4 regions of the Pseudoalteromonas sp. McH1-7 genome follow, and region 1 is predicted to be linked to each of the others. Evidence: predicted binding sites of a transcription regulator. Region 1 holds the regulator's gene; each other region holds the start of a gene.

Region 1 (7,905 bases):
TCTGCTAATCAAGTGTTTGCTACTGAGCTTGCAGCAATAGAGGAAGTGCAGCAGTTTGTCGATCAACAGTTTGAGCAAGCTTGTAAAATAATGTTTAATTGCCAAGGTCGAATTATTGTTATTGGTATGGGTAAGTCAGGTCATATTGGAAATAAAATTGCCGCTACACTCGCCAGCACAGGAAGCCCTGCTTTTTTCGTGCACCCAGGTGAGGCTAGTCATGGCGATTTAGGTATGATCACCAAAGATGATGTGGTTTTGATGATATCAAATTCAGGTGAAACCCAAGAAGTTATCTCAATCTTACCGATAATTAAACGTTTAGGTGCACCTGTGATCTCTATGACAGGCAACCCAAGCTCAACCATGGCTCGCAACGCTAGTGTTCACCTTTGCGTTAAAGTGTCAAAAGAGGCGTGCCCACTAGGATTAGCGCCCACAGCAAGTACCACAGCAACGCTGGTTATGGGAGACGCATTAGCAGTTGCTCTACTTGAAGCCAGAGGATTTACTGCCGATGATTTCGCGCTTTCTCACCCGGGAGGAAGTTTAGGCAAACGACTATTACTCACAGTCGCTGACATCATGCACAAAGACAGTGCCATTCCTATGGTCAGTAGCAACTGTACCGTCAAAGAAGCCCTTTTCGAAATGTCTGCAAAAAGTCTTGGAATGACAGCGATTGTCGACGAGCAGACACAATTGCAAGGTATTTTTACAGACGGTGACTTGCGCCGTATCATAGAACAAAAAGTAGACATACACACAACGCCAATCACACAAGTTATGACCGCAAAAAGTACCACCGCACGCGCCGATATGCTCGCTGCTGAGGTGCTAAATATTATGGAAAATAAACGCATCAATGGACTAATTGTGGTTGACGAGAATAATGTCCCTGTGGGTGCATTGAATACCCAAGATTTACTTAGAGCGGGAGTGCTATGATGCAGTTTAGTGACCTTTATCAAGATATCTCAACAGATGCTTGGCAAAAAGCAACTCAAATTAAACTCTTAATTTGCGATATTGACGGTGTATTCTCTGACGGACGCATTTATCTAGGTAACAACGGTGAAGAATTAAAGGCATTCAATACCAAAGACGGCTTCGGTATCAAAGCGCTAGTAAACTGCGGTATTGAGGTTGCGGTCATCACAGGTAGACATTCACAAATAGTTCAGCAACGCATGACTAGTTTAAATGTAACGCATATTTACCAAGGTCAAGAAAACAAGCTAGTGGCATATGAAGCACTAAAAACGCAGCTTAATCTGAAGGATGCAGACATTGCCTATATTGGCGATGATGGCCCTGATCTGCCAGTGATGGAGCAAGTTGGCTTTGCTGTCGCCGTGAATGATGCACATCCGCTGATAAAACGCATTGCCCACTATACCACTTTGATGCCGGGAGGCTTTGGCGCCGTCAGAGAGTTAACAGATCTGCTCATGCTCAGCCAAAACCACCCTCTTACCACTACAGGGTCAAGTACATGACTGTGCTTCGTGTCATTCTGCTCATTACTTTTAGTGCGCTGATGATTTGGCTGTGGTCGCCGATGTTTAACGCATCAGAAATCAACAAGAAAAGTGACGATGAACCACTTGCTAAACCCGATTATGTGGCGACCGCATTAGAGCAGACTACCTACAGTGAAAATGGCTTACTAAACTACCATGTGACTGCTGATAAAATGGAACTTTATCAAGACCTTGGTTTTAGCCACTTTGCAAAACCCATTTTTACATTATATAACGGTGAGCAAAATTGGCAGATAAGCGCATTGGAAGCCACATTATACGAGAACAACACCCTGATTTTAGAAGGGGATGTTTTAGCAAAAAACCTCACACCAGACGCAATGATCAGTACTATCAATGCCGACAATGTCAGGGTTGAAATTAAACAAAAGTTGATGAAATCAGAACACCCCGTCATTATCACAGGCCCTAGCCTTAAAATTACCGGTAAAGGCCTACATGCAGACTTGCAAAAACAGCTGATTGAGCTCATCAACCATACAAAGACAATTTATTATGACCAGTAAAATAATTAACAAATTAGTTTTCTTCGGCTTGCTCGCAAGTTCCACTTTCGCAGCTGCTGCAGAGCAAAATGAAGTCATTATCGATGCTGGCCGTCAGCAAGCTCAACTGCAAAGTAACATAGGCATTTTCGAGCAAAACGTTGTCATTATTCATGGCACAAGAAAAATCAATGCTGATCGTTTGGAAGTGCACCGCCGCGCTGAGCTTGGTTCAAATAAGCAGCTACTAATTGCTACTGGCAACCCTGCGGTTTTTGAAGAAGCTCAGGCAGATGGTACAACCTTACGCGCAGCGGCTAATGAAATTCGCTATGATGTTGCCGAATTAAAATTAGTACTTACTGGCAATGCTGAAATATCGCAAGCGGGTCAAAAAAGTAGTGCACAAGTCATTACTTATCATATCGAAAAGCAACTCATTAGTGCCGAGCGCTCTGAACAGGGCGACTCTCGGGTTAGAACAATTCTGGTTCCTGTTGAAAAGAAATCTGACACCAGCGTGGAAAAAAGTGAAGATCCACAGGAAAAAGGTAACAATTCATGAGCGAGCTCAAAGCAACAGGCTTGGCAAAAAGTTATAAAGGTCGCCAAGTTGTCAAAAATGTAGGACTGAGTGTCGAAGCAGGTAGCATCGTTGGTTTACTTGGCCCTAATGGTGCGGGGAAAACCACTACTTTTTATATGATTGTGGGCTTAGTACCAAGTGACAAAGGCTTTATACAAATCGATGATGATGATATCACCCTACTCCCGATGCACAGTCGCGCACGCCTAGGGATTGGATATTTACCTCAAGAGTCATCCATATTTAGGAAGCTAACGGTATATCAAAACCTCATGGCTATTTTGGAAACCCGCAAAGATTTGTCTAAAGTTGAAAGAGAAGCTCAGCTTAATGAGTTGTTGGATGAATTTAATATCCAACACATCCGTGATTCTCAAGGGATGGCATTATCTGGAGGAGAGAGAAGACGGGTAGAAATTGCTCGTGCTTTAGCCGCTAATCCTAAGTTTATCTTGTTAGATGAACCTTTTGCTGGCGTTGATCCAATTTCAGTGTTAGATATAAAGACAATCATTGAGCACCTTAAAAATCGTGGGATCGGTGTACTGATCACCGACCACAATGTAAGAGAAACGCTGGACGTATGTGAAAAAGCCTACATCGTTTCACACGGTGAATTAATCGCCGCTGGTACGCCAGAACATGTTTTAGCGGATCAAACCGTAAGAGATGTCTACCTAGGCGAACAATTCAAGCTATAGTTAAGACGTAGTATTAATAACTGTTAAAAGGGATTGTTAGAGATACATGAGGCAATCATTACAGCTGCGCATGGGGCAGCAACTTACAATGACTCCACAACTGCAACAAGCCATACGCCTGTTGCAGCTTAGTACGTTGGATCTACAGCAAGAAATACAAGAAGCGTTGGACAGCAACCCACTATTGGAAGTGGAAGAAAGCGATACCGCAGACGCAGAAAGTACTGAACAACAAAGCCAAGATAAAAATAATACGGACGATAGTCAGCAAAGCTCAGATGAAGCGCCTGTCAGCGAGTATGAAATGGACTCAGATACCGCCATGAGCAAAGAAACGGTTAGTGATGATCTTGCCATGGATGTGACTTGGGATGAATATATGAGTGCTGCACCAGCATCAAGCGCAGCTCCTTTACCTGATGATGATAACGTCTACCAGGGAGAGACTTCCGAATCACTACACGACTACCTAATGTGGCAGTTAGAACTTACGCCATTTAGCCCAACAGATAGAGCCATTGCTATTGCCATCATCGAAGCGGTAGATCTGTCTGGCATTTTAACGCTTTCCTGTGAAGATATTTTAGAAAGTATCAATGATGAAAACAGTGAAGAGCCGGTAGAGTTGGATGAAGTCGAAGCCGTACTTAAACGTATCCAGTTGTTTGACCCTGTCGGTATTGCTGCACGAAGTTTGCAAGAATGTTTATGTATTCAGTTAAATCAATTTGCACCTGACACACCGTGGATCACCGAAACCAAGATGATCCTGACCGAGCACATTGATTTACTTGCGAGCCGTGATTACCGTACCTTAGCGAAAAAAACACGCTTAAAAGAAGCTGAGCTAAAAGAAGTTATGACGCTGATCCACAGTCTTAACCCTAAGCCAGCTGCGAGTATTATTCATGAAGAACCAGAATACGTTATTCCAGATGTGTCGGTAAAAAAAGTGAAAGGCCGCTGGGTTGTAGAGCTAAACCCTGATGCGATGCCTAAGATTAGAGTAAATGACCACTACGCTGCGATGTCGAGAACTGCTAAATCGAGTACTGATAGCCAGTTTATTCGCTCACACCTTCAAGAAGCAAAGTGGTTTATTAAGAGCTTAGAAAGTCGCAATGACACTTTATTGAAAGTTACCAATTGCATTGTGCAACAACAACAGGCATTCTTTGAACATGGCCCCGAAGCGATGAGACCTATGGTGTTAAACGATGTCGCAGAGATGGTTGATATGCACGAATCTACGATTTCTCGTGTCACCACCCAAAAGTACATGCACACACCAAGGGGCATATTTGAGCTGAAGTATTTCTTCTCAAGCCATGTCAGTACCGAAAATGGAGGTGAGTGCTCCTCAACAGCAATACGAGCACTCATCAAAAAGCTAATAGCTGCGGAAAACACTGCTAAACCATTAAGTGATAGCAAAATTGCAGATATTTTAGCTGAACAAGGAATTAAGGTAGCGAGACGCACGATTGCAAAATATCGTGAATCCCTAGCCATTCCACCGTCAAATCAGCGTAAAAGCTTGATATAAGACGTTAAACACAAGAAGGAAAAATGCTTATGCAACTAAATTTAACTGGTCGCCATGTAGAAATCACTGACTCTTTAAGAGATTATGTCACCAACAAGTTTGCGAAGCTTGAGAGGCACTTTGATCATATCAATAACGTTCATGTGATCCTTGATGTCGAAAAACTAGTTCAAAAAGCAGAAGCAACATTGCACGTAAATGGCGGCGAGCTATTTGCATCAACAGAGCATCAAGACATGTATGCAGCAATTGATGGCCTGATTGACAAACTAGACCGTCAAGTAATTAAACACAAAGAGAAGCTCACTCGACACTAAAATGAAATTAAGTGAATTAGTGAATAAGGACTGTAGCAAAGCTGCGGTCCTTTTTAGTAGCAAAAAACGTATTCTCGAGTACATTAGCGAATTAGCGCATAGCCAAATCCCTGATACCAGCCAGCACACTATCTTAGATGCCCTTATGGCACGAGAAAAGCTGGGAAGTACAGGTATAGGTAAAGGGATCGCAATTCCTCATGGGCGACTTGAAGGTATTGATAAAATACTGGCGATGGTCTTGGTAAGCGAACAAGGGATCCCGTTTGAGGCGATCGACAAACAGCCTGTCGATATTTTTGTCGCATTCATCGTACCTGAAGGAGATAATCAACAACACTTAAAGACCTTAGCTGCGATTGCTGATACACTCAAAAATAAGTCATTTTGCAAAATGCTCAGGCAAGCGAAAAATGACGATGAGTTATATGCAGTGATCCAAGGTGAATTTGATGAGTGATGAAGAAAAAGGACTCGAGCTTATCATTATCAGTGGCCGTTCTGGTTCTGGTAAGTCTGTAGCACTTCGAGTATTAGAAGATTTAGGCTACTATTGTGTCGACAATATTCCGGTTAATTTACTCCCCTCTTTAGTTCGTAGTGTTTCTGACAACTACAACAAAGTTGCTGTTAGTATCGATGTCCGCAACCTCCCCAAAGAACAAGATGAGTTCAACGATATACTCGAGTACTTACCAGGTTTTGCTAAACCAATCCTGTTTTATCTAGACAGCGATGATCAGACGCTCATTAAACGTTTTTCAGAAACGCGCCGTTTGCATCCATTATCAATACACAACCTGCCTTTAGACGTTGCAATTAAAAAAGAGCGTGAGCTGTTAGATGTATTGACGACTAGAGCTGACTTCTTAATTGATACTACCAGCCTTAGCGTGCACCAACTGGCAGAAGATATTCGTGAAAAGATTTTAGGTCAGAAAAATAAACAACTTATCATTACCTTTGAGTCTTTTGGCTTCAAGCACGGTATTCCAAAACAAGCAGATTACGTATTTGATGCGCGTTTTTTACCAAACCCGCACTGGGAACCAGAGCTAAAGCCATTAACGGGGCTAGATCAGCCGGTAAAAGACTATCTCTCAAGTCATAGCATAGTGCAGAAATTTACTTGGCAAATTCAAACGTTTGTCCAAACTTGGTTGCCACACCTTGAACGAAACAACCGTAGCTACTTAACCATAGCTATAGGCTGTACTGGTGGCCAGCACCGCTCTGTTTATTTAGCACAAACGATTGGTGAGCGCTTTGCAAAAACACACTCTAACGTAAAAATCCGCCATCGTGAGCAAGAGAATAATGTGTGAAGATACATTTTTAATCCAAAATAAGCTTGGATTACATGCTCGAGCAGCGACTGAACTGGCTCAGCTTGCCGTTCAGTTTGATGCAGAGGTGACTTTATATCAGGGCGATAAAAGCGCGTCAGCGGATAGCGTTCTGGCACTGCTACTTCTGGAGAGCAGCCAAGGTAAAGAAGTTAAAGTTGTGTGTAGCGGCCCTGATGCGCAGCCCGCACTGGATGCTATCGGTATGCTGATCCATAATAAGTTCAATGAATCAGAATAACTCCCCACAACCGTAACAGGTATTGTGTCAGCACCAATTCATATAACATGTGCTACACTTCGATACGCAAATTCAATTAAATAAGTCTCGCCTACTCGCCTGTAAACCTTGGTAGAACAAAGAAAACTGCGTTACACTGTAGTGGCTGTTAGCGCTAAAACTGGCTGCTAGAAGGGCGTGATACCAACTGTCTTAATACTTGCTCAATTTGAAGGGGTAAGCCTGACGCTAGTAACTGCGTTAAAAAACTCTTATTTAGAATAAATTAATGCTCCTAAGCTGAGGTGATTATTTCGATACATGAGGCTAAACGAAGCTAGTATGGTATATCCCAGTTTTGAGTCGGTTGAGGTGGTAATTCATTTATAATAAATAAAGCTAGAATAAACTGGCAGCCCACCCACGGAAATATATTGTGTCACATTTTTACAAGACATGGTTTCTGAATACATTACAGCATGTTGGGGCGAGCAAACCACTATCATTTACTGTCAACATTATCAAAAAGGACGCGTATGCCTGAAGTATTTGAACAAGACTATACACTGGAGCAACTTCAAAAGGTTACCAAAGCCTTAAACAGTGGTCAGTTTGTTCAAGTAAGGCGTATGCTAGCAGAAACCGCTCCTTGTGATACCGCACTCCTACTAGAGTCATCACCTCATAAAGTTCGCTCTATGCTCTGGCAACTTGTTGACCCAGATATTCAAGGGGATGTGCTCGAGGAACTGTCTGAGGATGTAAGGCTAGGGATCATCGCTCAGATGGAACCTGAGCTTATCGCAGCTGCAACCGAAGACATGGATGATGATGACTTAGGTGATGTCCTTCGTAGCCTTCCTGATACCGTTTATCAGGATGTTATCGGTGCGATGGATACACAGGATAGAGAGCGTGCTACACAGGCATTATCCTACAAGGAGAACTCCGCTGGCGCTCTGATGAGCACAGATACGGTCACTATACGGCCAGATGTCACTTTGGAAGTGGTATTTAGGTACCTTCGCCTCAAAGGTGAGCTACCTGATGGTACTGATGAGCTGTATGTCGTGGATAAAGATAACTGCTTTTTAGGCACGCTACCTGTCAATATTTTACTCACTAATTCACCAGATAGTATTGTTCGCGAGTTGATGGAT
Region 2 (7,905 bases), on a different contig from region 1:
TCAGCTTAAGTATCGCCAGTCTCAGTAGTAATGCGGCAAGTAATATTCCCATGGATACGCTAAGCCAGTGAGGCAGAATTTCATGCTCTTCACCAATCATCGGAGTGACCACAAAGCCATAGGTAGCAACGAGGTGATCGGTCAGGAAGCCAAAGATAAGCGCAACCCCAATCACACCGACCAAATAAGCAAATACGGCTCTACGCCCAAGCTCTTTACCTACAACACCTATAGTAGCAATATTGGTGGCAGGGCCTGCCAACATGAATACCAATACCGCCCCCGGAGACACTCCAGCCATTAATAAACCTGCTGCAATTGGCGTTGAAGCGGTAGCACAAATATACATTGGAATACTGATCAAAATAACCACCAGCATCGCTAAAATACCATCGCCCCATTGAGATAAAAATGACTCAGGTACAAATGTTTGCACTAACGCGGCAAAAAATAAGCCTATCAATAACCACACCGCGGTATCAGATAATAACTTATTACAGCTAAACTTTATTGCTTCAATTATTTTTGCCGTAATCGCTGACTGCGCTTCTGTTGGCTGTGAGCTACAACAATTGGTTTCAGAAGGGCTGGGATCACAACAATTTGACGCCGATGAAGCCTTACTCTGGCAACTACTATTACTACTTCCAGCGGCTACTAGCTTTGGCTCTGTTGTTGTACAGCAGCTTGGGCTGGTTACCGGCTTAGTATCGCAACAAGACTTGGTTACCTGCGGTTTTGGCTCCGATGGGGCTGAGGCGCTACAACAACTGCTAGTTTTAGGAGACGTGTTTGACACTTTTTCCGTCGTTGATTTTTTATCTTCATCTTTTTCCTTTCCAACCAATAAACCCGCTGCAATCGCACTAGCAACCGCAGCAATAGGTCTTATCACCGCCATAAAAGGCCCAAGCAGCACATAGGAAACAGAGATTGAGTCGACGCCGGTTTCGGGCGTTGAAACTAAAAAAGCTGTCGTCGCACTTTTCGACCCTCCAGCTCTTCTAAGCCCAACCGCTGCGGGTATAACACCGCAAGAGCATAATGGCATTGGCGCACCAATTAAGGCAGCTTTAATTGTCGTCCAAAATCCTTCCTGACCTAAGTGCTTTTGCAGTAAGTCTTTTGGAATAAAAACGTTGAGTAAGCCCGCCAACACTAAACCTAGTAACAACCATGGCGCTGATACTAAAAATAGCTGCCAAAAATTCAATATCAGTTCATTCATCGATAGCCTCCAAGGCGGTTAAAATTGAGCAGCTCACTGCTGCTTCCTCACCACCACAGCATTGCTTTGCCAGTGTTGACAAGGATTGTTCAAACTTTTGTAACTCTGCTATGCGCGCTCTGACTAAATCACGCTTAGTGAGCGTCAGCGTTTTTACTTCTTCACAGCTGTGCTGATGCTTTTCAAATTTAATTTTTAACAGATCTTGCACTTCTTTGAGGCTAAATCCCACTTTTTTAGCACGAAGAATAAAACGCATCTGTTTTTCACTTTGCTCATCAAACAAGCGATACCCTCCTTCACTCCTTGCGCAAGGGTGAAGCAGATCATTTGCTTCGTAATATCTTAACGTGTCCGTCGATACATTAAGCCGATTTGCCAGCTCACCAATCTTTATCACTTTACACTCCTCAGTCCCGAAGATTATCCTAGCCGATATGATAAGTATAAACCTTAGAGTTAACTCCAAAGTCAAGTAAAGGATAAAAATAATGCAAATAGTGGTTTTAGACGCTAAAACTCTTGCCAATACCGACCTTACACCTATTGCTAAATTAGGCACACTCACATCTTATGATATGACCGCCTACGAAGACATCTTGTCTCGATGTGAAAACGCAGAAGTCATAATTACCAATAAAGTCAAACTTGATGCGAAGCTCATTGCGTCTTTACCTAAATTAAAGCTGATTTGTGTCGCAGCCACCGGGGTTAATAATATCGAGTTAGAAGCAGCTAAGGCACATCATGTTGCGGTGGCAAATGTAGCTGGTTACTCAACCCCCTCTGTTGTTCAGCATACTTTTACTATGTTAGGTAATTTGATGACAAATATTCATCGTTACCAACAAGATTGCCAAGCTGGACGCTGGCAGCAAAGCCCTATGTTTTGCCGTTTAGATTACGACATTAGCGAAATCGCAGGAAAGCATTTTGTCATTATAGGGCATGGCGCTTTGGGTGAAGCGGTTGCAAATGTTGCCAAAGCATTTGGTGCAAAGGTGATCATTGCTGAGCGTAAAGGCGCCACTCAAGTTAGAAATGGCCGAATGGCTTTTACTGAGGCACTACGTATTGCTGATATTGTGTCTATCCATTGCCCCCTGACAGCAGAAACTGAAAACTTGATTGATGACGCTGAGTTTGCAGCACTTCAAGGTCATGCTTTTATAATAAATACAGCAAGAGGTGGGATAGTAAACGAGCAAGCTCTTGTTAATGCACTTAATAATAATCAAATTGCAGGAGCTGCGGTGGACGTGTTAACACATGAACCTGCTCGCACAGATAATCCATTAGTGAACTATCAAGGCGATAATTTGCTACTCACCCCTCATATTGCATGGGCAAGTAAAGAGGCTATTGCACGCTTGGTAAATGAGATCGCACTCAATATTAACGCATTCGCCTCCGGCACAGACAGAAATAGAGTGGTCTAGTTACTTGAACAATGATGAATATCACTAAATTTTGGTAAAAATGTAACCCCCAGGTTGGACATAAAAAAGCAAGTTATTGATATTATTAAACATTACAAGTTGGCAAAAAGTTTGCATTGATAAGGTACAAAAAAGTGAAAAGCTGTTTACAATAAAAAACAGCAATAAAGAGCAAAAAGGAAAGAATAATGAAAAAATTAATGTTAGTAGCAGCACTAAGCTCGACTCTGTTATCAGGTTGTATTGTTGCAGTATCGGATGGTGAAGTTGAGCACGGCTGGGCATCTAAATACAATTCGAATTGGGAACAAAAGCAGCGTGAAAACCGTGAAAAGATAGCGGATTTTAAAATGGGCACCGATTACGCAACGGTAAAAGAAGCGCTGTCTACTCCTGACTTCAGTGAACTCGTGGCAAAAGATGGTGATAATTATCAAGTGCTTTACTACGCTACAAACAGCAAGCATTCAGATGGAAAAATAACCAAAGATGAATGTACTGCGCTAGTATTCAAAAATAATCAGCTTATCGGCTTTGGTGATAGCGCACTTAAACAAATTCTGTAACGTGTATACACACCAAGGATGGTGTAATTAAGACAAGCTACAAAGCAACTACACAACCTATTGCGTGCCCATTCTTTATCTAAGCTCGAAACCATGCTGAGCTATAGCTTTTATAAAAAACGTATTATATCTGTTTGATAAATATTGTACTCTGTTGCTTTTGCGCTTCTGCCAGCGCGCTATCAGCATTTTTTATCAATTCGTTGAGCTCTAGGGTTTTATGTTGCTCAATATGGACAGCCCCGATACTGACACTAACATGTGCACAAATGGGAGAAGCGATATGTGGTATTTTTAACGCATTAACTGCATCATGAAGTGACTGTGCAATTGATGTTACAGTATCAATATCATGCTGCGCCGATACTAATGCAAAGCGAGTACCATCGAAGCGACCTATAAATACGCTGTAGCGTGCGGCCGTTTCTTCTAGCGCTTTAGCCACCTTAAACAAACAAGTATCACCATGCATATAACCATAATGCTCGTTAAACGTTTTAAAGAAATCGAGTTCAACCAACATGATAGAAAAACAGCCCTGTGCAGCCTCACTTCCGGTTAATAACGCTCGCATTTGTTCATCTAAACGTCTACGATTTGGTAATTCTGTCAATCCATCCAATGAAACCAGCTTTTCTAGTAAGTCATTCTTTTTCTTAATTGCCAGATGATTTTTGAGTCTTGTTTTTACTATCAGAGGGTTAAAAGGCTTTGTAATATAGTCTACGGCGCCTAATTCGAGTCCCCTCGCTTCGTCTTTAAAACTCACGCTACCCGATATGACTATCACCGGGATCCCATAAGTGCTCGCGTCTTTTTTTAGCTTCTCCAAAATGGTAAAACCAGATCCATTGCCCATAGCAACATCTAAAATAATCAGATCGGTACGATTCGCTTTTACCTCATCGATGCAAAACGCAGGATCTTCACAGTGAAAAAGTGTGTGATCCTCACTCAGGATGTTGGTTAATACCATTTTGTTTATCGGGTCGTCATCAATTATAAAAATATGCTCAGCTTGCTGCATCCCTTAGTACTACCTTCTTTGCTCAATAAAGCATATGACTTGAGATAGTGCGGTGGTAAGTTTATCCAAGTCTGTGCGATTTGTTATAGTTGTAATTTTTTTACTTTGCGTTTCAAGGTCTTTGGCCACTTTAGCAAGCCGCTTAAACCCTAATCCCGCAGCCGCCCCTTTGATGCCATGTGCAAGTTCAAATAAAGCTGCCCCCTGTTCAAGTTGGCTGACCTGTTCTAGGTAATCATGACAAAGTTTAGCAAATTTATCTAACATTGTTTGCAAAAACGTTTCATTTTGCATCATCTGTGACAAGGCAAACTCATAATCAAAAAATGCCTCTGTAGTAAACTCTGACTTAACAATATTACTTGCAAGCGTTTTACAAGCTTGAGCGCTACTAATGGGTTTTACCAAATAGTCATTCATACCGACTTTAGCAGCCTTCGCACGCTCTTCTTTACTTGCATTTGCAGTCAACGCGATAATCGGAAGCTCAGCTGCTGAGCATATCTTTCTTATTTGTTGAGTGGCTTGATAACCATCAACCTTGGGCATATGAATATCCATCAAAATGACATCAGGACTTAAGGTTTGTACTATTTCCTGAATTCTCTCAGCACTTTGAAGTGCAACTGTCGATATGCCATTCTTTTTCAACATATTTTCAGTAATATCCAGATTCAGACTGTTATCATCTACCACCAAACACAGCGCGCCTGCTACTTGCACACAACCACTATCCACGGTTTGCGTCATGTGAGCAAACTCCGCAAGCCAAGTATATGCAGATTGATAGAACACATGTTGATTCAGGGCGATATGGTTATTTTGCTCTGTTAGTTGCTCGTCACAATGTAATATAACGGCCTTAGTACTCGCTAAAACACCTGCAGGTAAATTGGCACAGTGTGGAGGCACAACCACGATGGACTGCTCCAAATCTTCAGCACTTTGCGATACTTGATCTAACAATATAGGGGTTGCCAGTCCCGCGAGGTAGCTCGGCAATTGCTCCTGTGTGTCAACAAGACAGTAAACGGCCTTATGGCTCTCGACAATGGGGCAAGCTCCTTTATCCACAACCAATTCAAAAAAGAAGCAACTACCTTGGTTGGGCGTCGAGTCAACGGTAATATTTCCTCCCAGTAATGCCACTTCTTGTTTTACGATCGCAAGTCCAAGACCAATCCCTTCATGTCGTCGAGTAAAGCTCTCGTCCCCTTGAGTAAAGGCGTCAAAGAGATGTTCCACTTGTTGTGCTTTAATCCCAACACCAGTATCCCACACTGCAAACTTTATTGTTTGCTTAGCCGTTGTATCCGCTGTGACATCAACTTTTAAGCCAATTTGGCCTTGATTGGTGTACTTAACTGCATTACTTAATAAGTTAACTAGTATTTGTTTGATCTTGTCTTCATCGCTATACAGATAGGGCCAAACTAAGGCGTCAATTTGCAACTCAAATGATAAGCCTTTTTGCACACACAAAGGCTTTATCAACGACTCTATGGCCGTAAATGCCTGACAAGCTTGAAAGGTCTCGTACTGGATAGTGCCTTGGTGACTCTCTACTTTTGCAAATTCCAAAATGCTATTGAGCATTGCCAATAGTTCGTTTGCAGCACCAGAAAGCTGTTGCAATTTTTTACTTTGCAGTCGTGTTAGCGACTCACTATTTATCATGTCCGCAAGACCTAAAATAGCATTGATTGGCGTTCTAATTTCATGGCTAATATTTGCGATAAAGCGGCTTTTAGCAAGTGTTGCACGTTCAGCGTCCTGCTTCGCAAGCAGCAGGCCTGTAATATTTTGAATATGAATAACATAGTATTTTGGGCGTTTGTCCTTATCCCAAACCAAAGAGATGCTAAGTTGAAGCCACCTGTGCTTACCTGCCTGCGAAACCGTGTGTTCTACTACTTTTTTTTGCTGCTTTAATAACCCAGCTAACACACTTTGAAGCGACTGCCAGTTTTGTTCATCAAACAACCGCTCCAGCTGCTTTTCTCCGGTGTTTTTATCTAAGGATAAAAAGCGCTTTGCAGCTTTGTTCATTTCCAGTATTTTGCCATCTATTGCTGATAAAATAACCCCATTGGGGGCAAACTCAGTTGCCGCTCTAAAGTTTTCTTCAGAATCTCTTAAAGCGTTGTAAGCTTCTTGAGCTGCTGTAATATCACGTGCAACGCCCAAGCACCCAATCAACTTTCCAGTGTCTGATTTAAGTGGTGTGATAGTTAAAAAGTAGGTATTTTTACCCAATACAAAGTTGGTAGACACTTGTTCTTGTGAGTGTTCCATTAATGCCTCTTGCTCAAGTAAAATAGTGAGGCCTGAGGTAACTTCTCGTTGAGTTTTCGCCACCAATAAAGACTTATCCACCCCCATAAACTCCTCAAACGCTCGGTTACAGCCAATGAAAGAGCCATCAATATTTTTGAAGTAAATGATGTCTGGTACCGAGTCTAATACGGCATTTAATAATGCAGCTTGGCGCTCCTTAGCTTCAAAACTCTGCTTTAGTGCTTGCTGCTTACGCTTTATTTCGTCATCAAGCTCTTGGTTATGCTGCTTTAGCGTATGCATTAAGCGCGATTTTTGCTCTACGACTTGTTTGATTTGAGCAAACCATGGTTGCCATTCTGAGGGAATAGGATAATTTAACGTCGTTTCAGGTGAGTGTTCCTGTAACGAGAGATAGTTGACAAAGTGCGTTAATGGCCGCACAAAAATCTGCCGACTAAGCCACACAATGGTGGTAAACGTAAATAATATAAAAAAGAGCAATAGCGCAAGCTCTAGCAATATTTCTCGTTGCAGGGGCGCGGCAAATTGTGCATAGCTTTCATGATAATTTAAGCTAATAGGTTCTTTAGCTGGCTCTGCAATAAAGTGTAATCCGTACTGCCAAGGCGCAGCAGACTTTGCAAGCCCGGCATGCTCATAGTCAAAACGCTCCCCCGCAATGATTTCATTACTTTGGTTTTTAAACTCCATGGTTCCATCCAAAGAGCCTATGTTTTGCAGCCAACGATCAATAATATGACTATCGTAAATCATTAAAATATGGGTATTGTCGACTGTCGAGAGCTTTTTACCAAGAGCGAACATTTGCCTATCAAAAAATTTAACTGGAGAGCCAACGACAATATTACCAAGGCTAAAGTCGGGCTGAAATTTACCGCGCACTAGCTGAGTAATAAAGTGGCTGCTCGTGGCCTCCCTACGTTTAATAAAGGCAAAGCCATCATCTTCGATATAAGCAACTGCATATAGCCCACCTTGCAGTGCCAAAGCTGCATCAAAAGCGGTATTAAGTGACAACACGGTCTGCCAACGCTTAGTTGCAAATAAGGCCTCGTTTACCTGCCCTCTGCCAACAATTTCGCCGCCGCTATTTGGCAGTGCATGATAATAATGCTCAGGGTGCTGTTCTATGTCTTCCAACCATTCTGGTGGTTTCTGAAAAGAGATTGGCTGCGCGAGATTAACTGCAATACTGTCTAACACAACATGTGCAGCATAAAACTCTTGTTTGAGCTGTTGAGAAACGTATTCATACTGACCAAAACGCACTTTATATTGGCGTTCGAGTTTAATTTGATACAGGTGGTAAGCTAAAATGAGTACCAACAAGATAGGAATAACCAC
Region 3 (7,905 bases), on a different contig from region 1:
TTGCATTAGTACGTTTTCCAAATTCACAAGGCCTACAAGCGATAGGCAATACTGAATGGAAGAAGAGTCTATCCTCTGGTGAACCACTAGCAGGGGAACCTAACACTGGTACTTTAGGTAGTATTAGCTCTTCAGCCTTAGAGCAGTCAAACGTAAACTTAACTAATGAGCTGGTTGACTTGATAAGCGCACAGCGTAATTTCCAGGCTAACTCGCGAGCACTCGAAGTTAATTCAACATTACAACAGAATATATTACAGATACGATAATATATTATGCCCTCCAAAGGCTGCTTCTCAAGCAGCCTTTTTTATTCCCGTCAAAAACACTTCACCATTTTGGCATTGAGTTTGCATTACATATACCAAGTTAGAATTTTATAGGTCATCGTCATGGATAAAATGGTGTATATCGCGATGTCAGGCGCTAAGCAAAGCTTACGTGGTGTGGCGTTAAAAGCGAATAACCTAGCAAATGCCAACACGACTGGCTTCAAAGCGGACTTTGCACAGGCTCGTTCAATGCAGGCATTTGGTGAAGGGTTACCTACCCGTGTGTTTGCAATGCAAGAGCGCCCAGGAACTAATATGACTGGTGGGGCAATAGTCGAAACCGGTCGGGAGCTAGATATAGCTGTTGATGATAAGTCTTGGATCAGTGTTGTTGACGCATCAGGCGAAGAAGCATATACCAAAGTTGGTACGTTGAATATTCGTAATGACGGTGCGTTAGTTACTGCTCATGGGCGTCAACTTATTGGCGAAGGTGGGCCGATTGTTCTACCCATACCTGTAGATAAAGTGGTGTTTAGCGATGATGGCTCCATTCAAGTTCGTCCACAAGGAGCGCCTGCTAATTTTCTAGAGGTTGTTGATAGGCTGAAGATTATAAAGGCTGACAGCAACAAACTAGAAAAAGGAAATGACGGCCTATTCAGGCCCAAAGAAGACACTTTGGAAGATGGGTTCTGCGGTTTTTGTGAGGTATCACCTACCGCCAAAGTGATGAGCGGCTTCCTAGAAATGTCTAATGTAAATCCAGTTCACGAGATGGTTGATATGATCAATCATCAAAGACAATTTGAAATGCAAATTAAGCTGATGAAAACAGCTGAAGAAATAGATGAGCGACACACTTCGCTCCTACGCATAGTTTAAGAGTGAGGTAGAAATTATGAATCCTGCATTGTGGATAAGTAAAACCGGTTTGGATGCACAACAAACTGATATTTCAGTTATCTCTAACAACTTGGCTAACGCCAGTACTGTTGGATATAAAAAGAGTCGTGCGATTTTTGAAGATTTGTTATACCAAAATATTAACCAGCCAGGAGGAAGAAGCTCTCAGGATACAGAGTTGCCTTCAGGTCTGATGCTTGGGGCCGGTGCTAAAGTGGTGGCTAACCAAAAGAATTTCTCACAAGGCAACATGTTGAGTACAGAAAACTCTTTAGACTGGATGATCCAAGGCCCTGGTTTTTTTGAAATACAAATGCCGGATGGAACGACGGCCTATTCTCGCAACGGACAATTTACCACTGATGAAGAAGGTCGCGTCGTCACATCAGGTGCCGGCTTCCCGGTGTTGCCAGAGATGAACGTGCCAGATGATGCTCAATCAATCACTATATCGCAGGACGGTGAAGTATCAGTCCGTGTTGCTGGTCAAGCTGAAAATGTTGTTATTGGCCAGTTGACTATTAGTGACTTCATTAACCCTTCAGGTCTAGAGCCGATAGGGCAGAACTTATATACAGAGACAGCGGTAAGTGGTGCTCCAGTGCAAGGTAACCCAAGTGTAGAAGGGCTTGGTAAAATTGTTCAAGGAGCACTCGAGACATCGAACGTAAACGTTACTGAAGAATTAGTTAATCTGATTGAAACGCAGCGTGTCTATGAAATGAACTCTAAAGTTATCTCATCTGTTGACCAGATGTTGAGCTACATTAACCAGCAGTTGTAACTGGGTAGGGGGTAATATGCGTGCATTATATTTGGCCATAGTAACGGTAGCTGCATTGTCTGGATGTAGTACGACCCAAAACAAAAGTGTGGTGCGTGATGACCCGTATTATGCACCGATTTATCCTGAAGATAACCAAGTACAGATAGTAGCCACAGGATCACTGTTTAATACACAATTTTCAAATGATTTGTATGCAGATAAAAAAGCGTTGAGGGTCGGGGACATTATTACGATCGTGCTGCGCGAGACGACTCAGGCAACAAAAGCAGCTAATTCAGAGTTAGATAAGTCAAGTGACTCAAGCCTAGATCCCATTATTGGTTTGGGTGCCAACGCAATAAACATAGGTAATGAAGCTATTCAGTTTGGTGCGAAATCGAGCTCGTCATTTTCAGGCGATTCGAAGTCGAATCAGTCAAATAGTCTGTTTGGCAATATTTCTGTGAATGTGACGCGTGTTCTACCTAATGGAAATTTGGTGATCCGTGGGGAGAAGTGGTTAACACTTAATACCGGAGAAGAGTTTATTCGACTGGAAGGGCTGGTTAGACCGCAAGATGTGACTGCCGATAACACGGTCGAATCTAATCGAGTTGCGAATGCGAGGATCCAATATTCCGGTAAAGGCGATCAACAAGAAGTACAAAGTGCGGGTTGGTTAACTAGTTTCTTCATGAGTGCCATCATGCCATTTTAAGGATGCAGAAAATGATTCAATTTCTTAAGTATTTTCTCTTTAGTTGCGTTACTGCATCACTAATATTTTATCCATCCTTCGCGGCTGCAGAGCGGGTAAAAGACGTCAGTATGGTTGAAGGTGTTCGTTCGAACCAACTAGTGGGGTATGGACTAGTGGTTGGTCTTCCTGGAACTGGGGAGCAAACCAGATTCACAGAGCAAAGCTTCAAAGCAATGCTTAATAGCTTTGGGATCACTATGCCCGCATCGCTTAAGCCGAAAATCAAGAATGTGGCTGCGGTGGCAGTACATGCTGATTTACCTCCTTTTGTGAAGCCTGGTCAAACCATTGACGTGACGGTTTCATCGATTGGTAGTGCTGGTAGCTTGCGCGGCGGTACTTTATTGCAAACCTTCCTAAAGGGGGTTGACGGTAACGTATACGCTATTGCCCAAGGAAGTTTGATTGTTGGCGGGTTAGGTGCAGACGGTGCTGATGGCAGCCGGGTCGTTATTAATACGCCTACAGTTGGACGAGTGGCTAATGGAGCAACTGTTGAGCGAGCAGTCCCAAGTCCATTTACACAAGGTGATTATATTACCTTCAACCTTAATAGACCTGACTTCACAACTGCAAAGCGTCTGGCTGATACCATTAACGATTTGGTGGGACCAAATAGTGCAAAGCCGATGGACGCTGCCTCTGTTAGAGTAATTGCACCGCGCGACCCATCACAGCGTGTCGCCTACCTTTCGACATTGGAAAACCTTGAGTTTAAACCTGCGGACACCGCCGCTAAAATTATTGTCAACTCAAGAACTGGGACTATTGTGATAGGAAAAAATGTCAAACTTCAACCAGCGGCTATTACTCATGGTGGACTGACAGTGACGATTGCTGAACAGCAAAATGTTTCACAACCTAATGAACTCGCAAATGGTGAAACTGTGGTTACACAGCAAAGTATCATTGATGTGGATCAGGATGACTCTCGTGCATTTGTATTTGACCCAGGCGTTAGCCTTGACGATTTAGTAAGAGCCATTAATCAAGTCGGGGCCGCTCCGGGGGATTTGATGGCGATTCTAGAAGCATTAAAAGAGGCTGGTGCTATAAATGGTCAATTAGTCGTCATATAGTGTTTTATTATTAATCAATTAGTTAGCCTCACAATAGTGAGGCTTTTTTTGGCTCGTATATTGCATTGTTTGAACTATAGAATTGTAAATAGTGCGTAGTGTTATGAATACCGATCAGTTAAAAAATCAAAGCTTTTTCGATTTAGGGAACCTTGACTCGATCCGTAAAGAGGCACTCAAGGGAGCTGGTGATCAGGGAGCGTCAGATCAAGCACTGAAAAAAGCTGCACAGCAGTTTGAATCGATTTTCACACAGATGTTATTGCAAAGTATGAGAAAAGCGAATGAAGCGCTGGAAGATAAAGATAGCCCTTTCAACTCTAGTGGCGTGAAATTCTTTGAAGAAATGCACGACCAGCAACTTTCTATGCACTTATCTGAAAAAGGTAGCTTAGGACTTGCAGACCTTATCGTGCAACAACTATCGCCTAACTCTGAGAAGTATAAGCCAGCTTCTGTCCTACGTGCTGACGCTGACATTGCGACCAACCAACCAGCTCCAACAACAATAAAGCGGTCAGATGCTTTGAGCACACAAAATAGTGATGAACAAACAGGGTTTGGTTCGCCTAAAGAATTTGTCGAAAGTGTCTGGAACTATGCGCAGTCAGCTGCGAAAAAGCTGGGGTTAAATCCTGCGGTAATGGTTGCACAAGCAGCATTAGAAACAGGGTGGGGCAAACACATTATTAGCAAACATGATGGTAGCAGCAGTTTTAATCTCTTTAATATTAAGGCTGATAGCCGTTGGGATGGAGAGAGTGCCAAAAAATCGACGCTTGAGTTTGAAGGCGGGTTGCCTGTGAAGAAGCAAGCACATTTTCGTGCTTATCATTCATTAGAGCAAAGTTTTAATGATTATGTCAGTTTTCTCCAAGATAACCCGAGATATCAACAGGCGCTCGCCAAAGCCGAAGACAGTCATGCCTATCTTGATGAACTACAAAATGCGGGTTATGCGACTGACCCAAATTATGCCAACAAAATTAAGTCTGTTTTAAAACGCATAGATATATCCGATTTGGTATCTGGTGCGTTAACAAAGGGAGTCAGATGAAATGTCATTTGATCTATTAAACATTGGAGCTGCAGGAGTTAGAGCAAACTCAGAATTACTGCAAACTACCAGTAAAAACATCGCAAACCTAAATACCAAAGGTTATATCCGTGAGAGAACAGAACACGGTACGATGATAGGTGGTATGGTTGGCCGTGGTGAAACCGTGCGCCTACTTAATCAGTTCGCACAGCAACAGTTGAACCGAGATATTTCAAACCAATCTTATTACGAGCAGTTTGTGACTGAGTCCAGTCGCGTTGATACGTTATTTGCTCAAGAGTCTAACAGCCTGAGTAAAAGCATTAACGCAATGTTTAATAATCTTCAGAGTGCAGTCAACCTACCATCATCTACCACAAACCGATCTCTATTTATGACAGGTGCACAGGGATTAATTGATCAAATGGACAGGTTGTCAGGTATCGTAGTTGATCAAAGTAGTATTGTGAATGATCAGCTCGATATTTTTTCGCAAGAGGCAAACAACTTAGTACAAAAAATTAGTGAGTTAAACAAACAAGTGGCGAGCCAGTCAGCGCTTAACCTTAATAGTGTTGATCACAGTGTGCTCAACGAGCGAGACCAAGCAATTAAAGATCTAGCTGAACTGGTAGATATTGAGACACTCGATGGTGAAAATGGCGAAAAGCTTGTTTTTCTTGGCACGGGTGATGCCCTTGTTATGCAAGGAGGTGCGTTTAACTTATTTTCAAATAAAGGAGATCCTGATCCCAACCACAAATCACTTGTTCTGGATATCAAAGATAAAAATGTTGTGCAGTTAGAGTTAGATAGTGGCAGTTTGAAGGGAAAAATAGGTGGATTACTTGCTTTTAGGGACGAAGTATTAATTCCAGCACAAAATCAACTGGGTCAGATAGGACTTGCACTAGCGGATGCCTTTAATCAACAAAATAAGTTAGGGATGGACTTAGACGGTAATATAGGTGGAGACTTGTTTAAAATCCCTACTGTAGGTGGTTTTGCTTATAGCGATAATACCGGTACAGCTACATTAACGGCAACGCTCGAACCTGGTCGCGGCAATGAGTTGCCTGCGACTGACTTTCAAGTCACTTACACCAGCCCGACAACGGTAGAAATTACCGCAGTAGATGCTAAAGGCAATCCTATTGGTAGCCCTACAACTGGCACCATTGCCGCTGGTGTTATAACGGGTACTGGGGATTATTTTGGTTTGCAAATGAATGTCACCGGTGCTGGGGCAACCGGAGATAAATTTCTAGTAAAACTAAATCAACAAGCGGCTACAAGTCTAGAACTAGCGACACAAAGGCCTGAAGCGCTGGCACTGGCATCGCCTATTCGTACTGAAAAATCTGCTGATAATAACGGAACGGCGACAATTTCAGCGGGTACGGTAACGGATACCGACCCAACAACAAGTGCATTTACGGCCACTACGCCGCCAACATTAAATGATGGCCCGTATACGTTAACTAAAACGGCAAATGCTGATGAGTACACATTGACTAGTGCGTCGGGGGTGAATCACACCTTTACCGCGCCTGCTAATGGTAAAGATATCCTATCGACAGTTGGCGCAGCTCCTGCACCGTTTAATAATCTTGGATTCACATTCGACATTGAAGGAACGCCGAATACAGGTGACAGCTTCAAGATTAGTTTTAATACAGGTGGTTTTGATGATAACCGTAATGGTGCTGCGTTAGATGGCCTGAAGTCGTCAGATTTAGTGAGACAGAATGTGGAGTCTACCGGCAGCACCGAAAGTCATAAAACGTTTAACGAGGCGTATGCCGATATTGTGACGGGTGTTGGTGTTATCACCAACCAGGCAAAAACAAATAGTGCAGCATTTGAGGCACTTGCTAGCCAATCCAGTGCCTGGTTTGAATCTTTATCTGGCGTAAACTTGGATGAAGAAGCTGCAAACCTATTACGTTTTCAACAATCATATTCAGCATCAGCGCAGGTGATATCTGCAGCTAGAACTGTATTTGATACCTTATTAAGTGCCGCGAGGTAATTATGCGTTTATCTCAAAATCAAATTTTTAATTCAAATCTCAATTCTATTTTGCGTAATCAGCAAGATGTTAATAAAGCCACACAACAGCTTAATACTCAAAAGCGGGTATTGAGTGCGTCAGATGACGCTTCCGCGACCGCCAGAGCAATGTTGTTTGACGATAGAATTCAAGCAAACGATCAATACACAAAAAATTTAACGATGTTGTCATCGCGGTTGGATACCCAAGAGTCGGTTTTGGAAAATATTAAAACAGCGATAGATAGTGCGTATGCAAAATCCATTCAGGCGGGTAATGGTGGCCTGTCGGATGTTGACCGTGCATCAATTGCTGACGAGTTAGAATCAATCCAAGACACAATTTTGGATTTGATGAACTCCAAAAGCGAAGATGGAAAGTTTATATTTTCTGGCTATCAAGACAATACGCAAACTTACAGCTTCGATTCAGCGAGCGGAGAGTATGTTTACAACGGCGACCAAGGTCAACATAAAATAAAAATAGCAGAAAGTGTTGAAGTTCGTTCAAGTGACAATGGCTTTGACGTTTTTGAGAGTGCAGACAAACGCCTCAATATCACTTCAAATACAGGGGTTGTATCTGGCGGGGTGACTTCGGCATCTGTCTATGTTGATGAGCAAGCAGTATTTGATAAATTTCACAAAGCAAACTACAACGCAGACCCTGCCGCTCCTGCAGGAGCGAATACTTTTGATTTAGTCATAGCTGCAGGCACACCAAACACCTATCAGTTGGAGCAAGGCGGTACGGTTATCTCGACAGGTACCTTTGAAGGTAATGCGGTAAAAGTAGCAGGGATGGAGTTTAAGTATGATGGCGCAGCACCCGGGCAAATCAGCTTTGATTTAGAAAAGCCTCAGAAAGAAAATATTCTTAACACGTTGGAATCTATGATCACCTCTTTACGAGACCCAAGCATTACGGGGGAAGATTACAAACAGGTACTTGCGGATGGCATTACGGGTTTGGATAACGCAAAGATAAAGGTATCACAGGCTCAAGCAGGACTTGGTGGCAGACTTAATGC
Region 4 (7,905 bases), on a different contig from region 1:
GTACACGCGTATCGCCGTGCTGTTACGGACGAAAATGGCGTTGCATTGCTAACTGGCTTGACCGAATATAGAGCCACAGATATTGAGCTTCAATCGACTTCACTGCCCGATCCTTTTATGATCCCAGCGCATGCTGGCAAGTCTATTGTACCTCGCGCTGGTTTTATAGAGCGGTTGGATTTCCCGATTGTTTATTCTAGTGAAGTAGAAGGTAAGGTATTTAAACAAGGTAAAGAAGAAGTTGCGTTTACTGAAGTGGCGCTGATTGATGAGCAGGGAGAAGAAGTTGCAACAACACGAACGCAGTTTGATGGCTTTTATGTATTCACAGATGTAAAGCCTGGCAACTATGAGGTAAAACTAGACCAAGAAATAACAGAGGCAAGAAACCTGAAAAGTGCGCAAAAAACGTTGGTGATTTTACCTTTACGAGGGGATGTGGTCAGTGGTGTTGATATTAACGTTATTCCAAAAGAAACAGAGCAGTTACAGGTTGCAAGCCTTGGTAAATTCAATGAACTTAATTTTTTGAAAGTGTATCTTCAACTTATCAAACCACGATTGATGGCTATAGAATCAATCCAACCATTTTATGTTCAAGATCAAGCGCACTATCTGCTTGGGGTAGCATTTAGCTCAGATCCAAAACAAGACTTGACAGCATTATGTTCGCAGGTGCTCGAACAGGGTATTAATTGTGATGTTAAAGCATTAGAGGTAGTACACTAAATGATAAAACCAGTATTTTCCATCACCAGCATAATATGCGTGCTCGCACTTCTATCTGGGTGTCAGAGTACAAAGCCAGAAGAAACAACAGTTAATTATGCAAAGATTACAGTGGAAGAATATCAGCAGATGCAAGAGGCCATTGCCCAGTGGCAAGAGGATAAAGTAGCAATTGCTAGGCTATTGGATGCGGAAAAAGATTTGCAAAAACTCATTCAAGCGCTGTCCGGTTACGTGTCAAATACAAAACCGGCTCAAGTAACTACCACTAAAAAACAGACTCCTTTGATTACACAAGCCAACGAGTCTCAGGCAGCAGTAGAAGAAGTCATCACACAAAATAGTTATCAACCAATAAAAACACAAGCTCAACCGGTTAGTGTGGACGACTCAATTGATACAAATAGTCAAAAAGTAGAATACAAATATGCCGTTCAGCTAGCTTCGTTAAACGGCAAAACACAAGTATTAGAGTTGACGTCGACACTAGAACAAACCCTCCCTGAATTGATAAAGAGCAAAGAAACTTTTTCGATTGAGACAGTTGATGGTAAAGGCGTTACGCGATACCGAGTTAAGTGGGGAGCCTTCGAGAACAAAGCGGCAGCACTGGATGCGTGCGACAAATTTAAACAGCATCGTCGAGCATGTTTTGTTACTGCATTTGGTGGAGAAAAACTTTCTCGTCTTTGAGTCACTGAAAATGAGCCGGTAATTAGTTGCCACTTTCTTGTCCACGAAAACCAGAAACAAGCGCTGGTTCCAATTGCGATAACAAAGCTTATGTGAAATACCAACGATAATGAACAACCAGCATCCTTATACCAATTTGAAGGAGTAAGTCTGACGCTAACAGCGTTAAAAATTTCTTATTTAGAACAGCTAAATAGCAAAATTTTTGCCTTGCCTACAGGACGTAGGTATCTCGGCGTGAACAGGACGCGGAAGCGGTGTTCTCGACAAGATTTTCTCACCTCAACATAGACCACTTAATTAAGAAAATTGGTATTAATTATTCCTACAGTTCGTAAAATCGCGCCGTCCATGTGGCGCGATTTTTGCTTAATCGTAAGTAAGATCAACGATGGCTGACGACAATGAAATATCTTGTATTCATTTTTGTATTTTGGCTTACCGCGTGCACGAGCAGTGAGCAAGTAGGCAAAAGAGAACTAACCCAGCAGCGAGAAATATTACCAGATTTTGATGGCTTTGGTGCACAACTAGCGGCTGAACTTGGGCAATATGTGCGACCTTTCAAACCGAACTCAACAGTAGCAGTGACTAGCTTTTTTAGGGCAAACCAATTAAATGACGTCATAGTGGGGCAAGGAAGTGGACTTGGTGTGGCGCTACAAGAGTCATTAATAACCCATTTGAGCCAAATGGGAGCTGATGTTGTTGAGTACAGATTAAGAAGCGCTTTATCTTTGAGTGACTCTGCCGATAGTATGTTAAGCAGAGAGTTAAAAGCGATAAATCAACGTCAGAAAATTGACCTGGTTGTAGTTGGTACGATAGTTGAGAGCCGTGACAGCTATTTGGTCAATGCTAGGCTTGTAGAAACACTTCACAGTCGGGCTCTATCCGCGGCATCGCTTAGTATTCCTAAATCGGCATTATGGGGCTCTGAGAGAGCCACGTCTCGAGATGGTCTTATCATACGCAGTCAATATTAATGGAGATGAGTGTAATGAAAAAAATATGTAGTCTGGCTTTGCCTCTTTCATTGATGGTTGGCTGTACTCAGAGTAACTTTTTCGCTGTAGATACAGCACAAACGGAGCCAGTGAGAAATGGCTTTGAACAATCGTCCATGTTTCAGAGTAATCCAAATGGATTAAAGCAGTTTTCTATATCTCAGCAAATGGCTGGGAAGAATGTGACCCATTATGTCCAAAGTATCATGCAAGATATGGTCACGAACCTGAAGCATGTAAATGAAAAGACGCCTGTCGCGGTAACTAGTTTTGTATTCTTAGACAAAGAGTTCGATAAAGGGTCGCTTCTCGGTAATCAGTTAGCTGAGAGTTTTATTCACGAATTACATGCTTTTGGGATCCCTGTTGTTGATTTTAAAACGACAGATTACATTCGCGTAACACCTGAAGGGGATTTTATCTTTAGCAGAGACTTTCTTGAATTATCAGATGATCATCCATTTTTATATGTACTTGGTGGCACGCTAGTTAATCACCAAGGTGGGGTAATGGTAAACGCCAGGGTTGTTGGTTTGAGAAGTAAGAGTGTTGTCGGTTCTGCCCAAGGGTTTTTACCACAAAGTGTGGTAAATGCGCTGCAAGATGGTGCTTCATATGATGGTATTCGCTTAGAGCAAGCCAATTAATTTGGAGGCAGAACATGAAAAATGTAGTACTTTTTGCAACCACATTGGCACTGCTAGGTGGGTGCAAAATGACACAAGAGCAATCTCCTGCACCGATTGAAACCAAGCCCAGTGATATGGAGCTTTTGTATGCGCTGATGGAAGAACAGTCAAATGATGACGCGACCCTGTCGCCAGTAACACAAGACATGGGTTTTATTAGCTATCGTCATCGTAAAGCTGTCGCAAACTATGCGAGTCAAATTGCGTTGGAATTATCAGACACCATTCTGGGGCAAAAACCTGAATCGATAGCTGTGGCAAGCTTTGTGAATTTCAATCAGTCTTTGCGTGACACCAATCAACTGGGTAATCAAATTGCTGAATCTCTCATTCATCAGATGCAAAAATTAGGCTATCAAGCTCTGGACTTTAAAGCACTGGGAAAAATAGAGGTAGCGCCAAGTGGTGACTTAGTATTTTCACGGGAAGCGCAAAGATTAAAGAGCGTCAAAGCACCAAGTCATATTCTGTCTGGTACCATGATTTATCGCCCCCGTGGGGTAGAAGTTAATGCGCGACTTCTTGAATTTTCAACAAACTTAGTGATAGCGACAACGGCAGTCACGATCCCTTACTTTATTTTAGATGGTGGGGCTACGGCATCAAGATAGGTGTACCGCTTTTAGCTTCCGATTATTAATGCCTTCAGATGAAGGCATTGTAATTAAGCTTATTCATTGCATACGATTATAGATTGTGTTTATTGAAGTGTGGCTAGAAGCGTGATAATTAAAAATTAGGTGTTATCGAGCAGTGCATCATAATTGCATGATTTTACTCTTTAAAAGTTCATAAAAATCAGTATACTAAGTTTCAGTCAGTGGAATTTTGCTGGTACATTTTGCGCCACAGTCTTCGCTGTCCCCATAGTTTAATGGATAAAACAAGGCCCTCCTAAGGCTTAGATGTAGGTTCGATTCCTACTGGGGACGCCATCTCAATAGTGGCTTATCTGTTACAATTTTCTCCACTCGTTATCGTCCGCTCTGTGTCTGAACCAAAAGGATGACATGCTCAATTTAAAGGGGTAAATCTGACCCTAATTGAGTTAACAATATCTTATGGCAGAATAATACCAATTTGACTTAAAACTTGCTCAATTAGAAGGAGTAAATCTGACGCTAACAGCGTTAAGAATTTCTTATTTAAAGCAACTAAATAGCAAAAACTCTCTTGGCTACCGACAAGCTTCTCTTGGCTACCGACAAGCTTCTCTTGGCTACCGACAAGCTTCTCTTGTCTTAACATAAACCACTTAATTAAGATCACTGATATTACTTTCCTGTCCGGAGGTACATCACGTAATTGAAAAATTGGTATCACAGGGCAAACAGGTCGTCTTTCTCTATGTGAATTTCAACTAAATCATTAATTTGAACATTGTTAAGCGGTCGCTGTTCTTGGTTTACAGCAATAGCTGTCTGGGCGTTGACTTGGATGACTTGCAATTTATTCAACGTTTTAACTTGACGCATAAAGACATTACCACCAGCGTCAGTAAGGGGGCTGCTATGTGCAATGCTCAACACTTGACCCTCTTCCAGCCCATGCATACGGCCTAAGTTAATCACAACTTGCTCGTCATCAATATGCAGTATTTTACCATGGGTGGGTAAGCAGGCGATGGCCGAGTTCAGATCGACGCTGACTTGGTTCAACACAGTTTGAATTTCAGCCGCATAATCAGTTTGCCAAAACTGTTCACTATATACATCAACTAATTTGGTCTTTTTAAAAGGCCATACTCCTTGAGTACCGTACCTTTGTTGCCAGACCTTTTCATGAGAAAGAGCATCAAACAGTATAAACTCTATTTTAAAGCTCCTTAGATACTTATCGCTTTGCCAAAATGCAAGGTCGTTGTTGAGTTTGTTGACGCTAGAAATATCTGAAATTTGACTAAGTAATACATACTGACTATTTGTGTTTGCTGTTACTGTTTCGATTAACTGCTCGTTGTAATCGAATCGTTGACTAAAAAATCGATTTACATCTATTTTTTGAGCAAAATAGGGCACCGGTTCAACGCTTTGATTCTGATCTGATAGGGTATGATAAAGGCGCTCGCTGACAATCTTGTTAATGTCAAAAATTTGACCCAAAGTAGCTTGATGCTTATTTTTGAGTTGACTTTGTGTTATTGCAATTTGCTTATTGTATGCACTGGTAGAGCATTGACTTTGTTGTGGGGTGATATCGATATGTAGTGTTACTTGCCAAGCATCACCCACTCTTGATTCTGCAATTACATTAGCACCCTGAATTTCACCATTAGCGCGTATTTTCAACTGATCTTGCGTAAGCACACCGTCGGTGACGGTTTGCACACTGCTTACGGTTGCACCAGAAAAAAGTAGTGCTTGGGTGATGGCATCATTAACAGCCTGCTTTTTTGCTTTCTGATGGTCGCCATTTTTTATATCAGCCACCCCAGTCACCTCAAACCATTCTGCGTGAGATGGAATGTGGAATACCATACATATAAATGAAAGGCTCAGTGCGAATTGCGTTTTCATACTCAGATACTCAGTGTTAAGACTACTTATTACAACAGCAATACCTATGCCAAATTGTGGCAAGATTCGTGCATAATACTTATCAGTGAATTATTCATATCAATGATTGCTACTATTACCATGCTAGCAGATGGTAATAAGAATTGTATCAGGGCAGTAGTAGCACATCGATACATAGTGGAGAGAAGCAAAATGCGTATCATCAGTCCTAATAATGCTTGGATTATGGTTTGTGCTCTGGTTTTGCTTGGCGGTTGTTCAAGCATGATCGATAAGCATATTGAATATGAGACAGTCCAGCCTGATACTTTCCCAGTGCTACGTGCTGTTGGGTATGCGCCGTTAAGTGCCCAGCCTGGAAATACTGCTGGTGAAAAACAGTTAATGGCGATTAAAGTTTCAAAGCTAGAAGCATATCGAGAGCTTGCCGAACAGTTGTACGGTCAAAAGTTAACATCAACTACGACTGTCAAAGGTGCCATAGCACAAAATGATGGCTTAAAAAGCCAAGTAAATGGGTTAGTGAGAGGGGCAAAAGTGCTGAAGAGTTACGCAGTGGGAGATACATACGCTACCGAACTCGAGCTGGATATGAAGCGGGTGTATGATCTATACATCACGCAAGTTAAGCCGCAAAAGATTAAAAAAGTGTCGTATAGCTTCAAATAGCATAAATTTGCGTGTAACTACCCTGAGGTTTGGATAAGGGATGTTCTAACTCGTTGCTGCTAACGCACAACTTAATATTTCTCTTGTCTAGCCAGAGGGTTCTAGGCAAACGCATCGCTTCCGTGTCCTGCTCTCGCTAAGGTCCCTACGTCTTGAAGGCAAGGTAATACCAATTTGACGCTAACAGCTTTAAAAATTTCTTATTTAGAACAACTAAATAAGAAATTTTCGCCTAGTTATCGACAAGATTTGCTTGCCTCAAAATAGACTACTTAATTAAGAAAATTGGTATAAATTTACGCACCAATCGCTGACTATTGAAAGTGAACTCAGCGTACAGCTAGCGCTAAAACTAGCCGCTAGAAACGAATTAATTGTTTGAAGTTCGGGTTAACTACCTATAGCCAAGTGCTTTACTGTTTTTATTAGAACATGGACAAGGTTCTAATAATACGGAGTGCAACTCTTTATAGGAGCGGGGCGACGTTAAATTAGAGCATAAGGCGTGTTTAGGTAAAAAGTGCCAATTAAGCTTTAAGGTTCCTTACCAGTTCACCATCACTGCTCTTGACGTTGCCATCTTGACCATAAGTGACGGATGTTGGTGCACCAATTAAAATACTCTTTAGCTCTCTTGTGCTGACGTTGGCTTGATGAGCTGTTTTGGCGTTAACTTCATTTTTGGTCTGACATTCGGCAAGTAACGCGCGTACTTTACTCACCAAGGGCACTATCTCAGCGTGCTGAAATACTTTAGGGTCTGTCTGCGCTAGCTCCTTATCGAGCTTTTGAAGTTTGGATATATAAGAGAGTTTTTCCCGTGCAACCTCTTTGAGGTGGTCGCCACGGCGAGAGGCTAGTTCATCAAGCTCACGCGCCAGAAGCTGGGTCATCGCTTCTAGCGTTACAATTTGTTCAGAAAGTTTGTGGTGGCAAAGCCGAACCAAATTATCCATATATTTCAAACTCAAATGCAGCTATGTTCTTCGCCAGTTTTTCGGCATCAACTTGGTATTTGCCTTCAGCTATCGCTTTTTTCAGCTCTTCGACTTTCTTGTCATCGAAGCCTGAAGACTGCTGTGCCTTTTCATTCACTGTTTTTAATTGCTGTGCTTGTGGTGTTAGACTGACGGAATCTGCCGCAGCTTTTGGGGTAGCGGGCGCTTTAGCCGCTGTAGCACTGGCCTCATTTCGTTGCAATTCAGCTTTTTGCTGTTTAACGTTGTTTGCAACGGTGGAGGACTGATTTTGACCGTTAACTTGATTGACCATGATTATAGACCCAATAATATTATACTCTCAGCCATAATATCGGCGCGAAATAGTATTACTTTAGCAAATTTTTCATAAATTCACCTCTACTGTTTCCACTTCTATTACTCTAGCACGTAAGGTTTTGCCTGAGCGAGTATTTTTCACAGTAATTAGTTCACCCCTGTTGCCATCTTGCATTGCCTCACCTTGAGTTTTAATAACAAGCCCCCCTGATTTGGCAAAAATAGTTACATTGTCGCCTTTGCAAACCATACAAATATGTGACTGTGTAAATGCTTGCCCTTCACGGATGTTTCTTTTACTGCGACTACCAATTAATAAGGTTTG

The links. Region 1 encodes sigma-54, which starts transcription at its own class of promoters, with help from an activator protein. Its sites were predicted from a motif close to GTTGGCACGNNNNTNGNNT; they were not measured.
Region 2: a site for sigma-54 is predicted at 2,766-2,784, ahead of HUZ36_RS03330 (DUF3192 domain-containing protein). Genes of this name have one in related genera too.
Region 3: a site for sigma-54 is predicted at 3,831-3,849, ahead of flgJ (flagellar assembly peptidoglycan hydrolase FlgJ). Genes of this name have one in related genera too.
Region 4: a site for sigma-54 is predicted at 5,670-5,688, ahead of HUZ36_RS02425 (flagellar assembly protein T N-terminal domain-containing protein). Genes of this name have one in related genera too.

What each region holds. Positions count from the first base shown of each region.
Region 1 is NZ_JABWPQ010000018.1:39,933-47,837, reverse strand. Features, by position in the region: gene HUZ36_RS13560 (KpsF/GutQ family sugar-phosphate isomerase) at 1-948, shown strand, start outside; gene kdsC (3-deoxy-manno-octulosonate-8-phosphatase KdsC) at 948-1,499, shown strand; gene lptC (LPS export ABC transporter periplasmic protein LptC) at 1,496-2,050, shown strand; gene lptA (lipopolysaccharide transport periplasmic protein LptA) at 2,040-2,594, shown strand; gene lptB (LPS export ABC transporter ATP-binding protein) at 2,591-3,316, shown strand; gene HUZ36_RS13535 (RNA polymerase factor sigma-54) at 3,363-4,862, shown strand; gene hpf (ribosome hibernation promoting factor) at 4,892-5,179, shown strand; gene HUZ36_RS13525 (PTS sugar transporter subunit IIA) at 5,181-5,639, shown strand; gene rapZ (RNase adapter RapZ) at 5,632-6,504, shown strand; gene HUZ36_RS13515 (HPr family phosphocarrier protein) at 6,494-6,766, shown strand; gene mgtE (magnesium transporter) at 7,282-7,905, shown strand, end outside.
Region 2 is NZ_JABWPQ010000003.1:177,621-185,525, forward strand. Features, by position in the region: gene HUZ36_RS03315 (SO_0444 family Cu/Zn efflux transporter) at 1-1,228, opposite strand, end outside; gene zntR (Zn(2+)-responsive transcriptional regulator) at 1,221-1,628, opposite strand; gene HUZ36_RS03325 (D-2-hydroxyacid dehydrogenase) at 1,720-2,667, shown strand; gene HUZ36_RS03330 (DUF3192 domain-containing protein) at 2,856-3,233, shown strand; gene HUZ36_RS03335 (GGDEF domain-containing response regulator) at 3,358-4,260, opposite strand; gene HUZ36_RS03340 (hybrid sensor histidine kinase/response regulator) at 4,270-7,905, opposite strand, start outside.
Region 3 is NZ_JABWPQ010000002.1:234,598-242,502, reverse strand. Features, by position in the region: gene flgE (flagellar hook protein FlgE) at 1-269, shown strand, start outside; gene HUZ36_RS02370 (flagellar basal body rod protein FlgF) at 393-1,157, shown strand; gene flgG (flagellar basal-body rod protein FlgG) at 1,174-1,962, shown strand; gene flgH (flagellar basal body L-ring protein FlgH) at 1,979-2,662, shown strand; gene HUZ36_RS02355 (flagellar basal body P-ring protein FlgI) at 2,665-3,783, shown strand; gene flgJ (flagellar assembly peptidoglycan hydrolase FlgJ) at 3,887-4,840, shown strand; gene HUZ36_RS02345 (FlgK family flagellar hook-associated protein) at 4,842-6,854, shown strand; gene flgL (flagellar hook-associated protein FlgL) at 6,857-7,905, shown strand, end outside.
Region 4 is NZ_JABWPQ010000002.1:248,263-256,167, reverse strand. Features, by position in the region: gene HUZ36_RS02460 (SdrD B-like domain-containing protein) at 1-729, shown strand, start outside; gene HUZ36_RS02455 (SPOR domain-containing protein) at 730-1,422, shown strand; gene HUZ36_RS02450 (FlgO family outer membrane protein) at 1,827-2,408, shown strand; gene HUZ36_RS02445 (FlgO family outer membrane protein) at 2,423-3,076, shown strand; gene HUZ36_RS02440 (FlgO family outer membrane protein) at 3,091-3,729, shown strand; tRNA gene HUZ36_RS02435 (tRNA-Arg) at 3,979-4,053, shown strand; gene HUZ36_RS02430 (hypothetical protein) at 4,178-4,366, opposite strand; gene HUZ36_RS02425 (flagellar assembly protein T N-terminal domain-containing protein) at 4,438-5,634, opposite strand; gene HUZ36_RS02420 (LPP20 family lipoprotein) at 5,827-6,303, shown strand; gene flgN (flagellar protein FlgN) at 6,831-7,259, opposite strand; gene flgM (flagellar biosynthesis anti-sigma factor FlgM) at 7,252-7,575, opposite strand; gene flgA (flagellar basal body P-ring formation chaperone FlgA) at 7,648-7,905, opposite strand, start outside.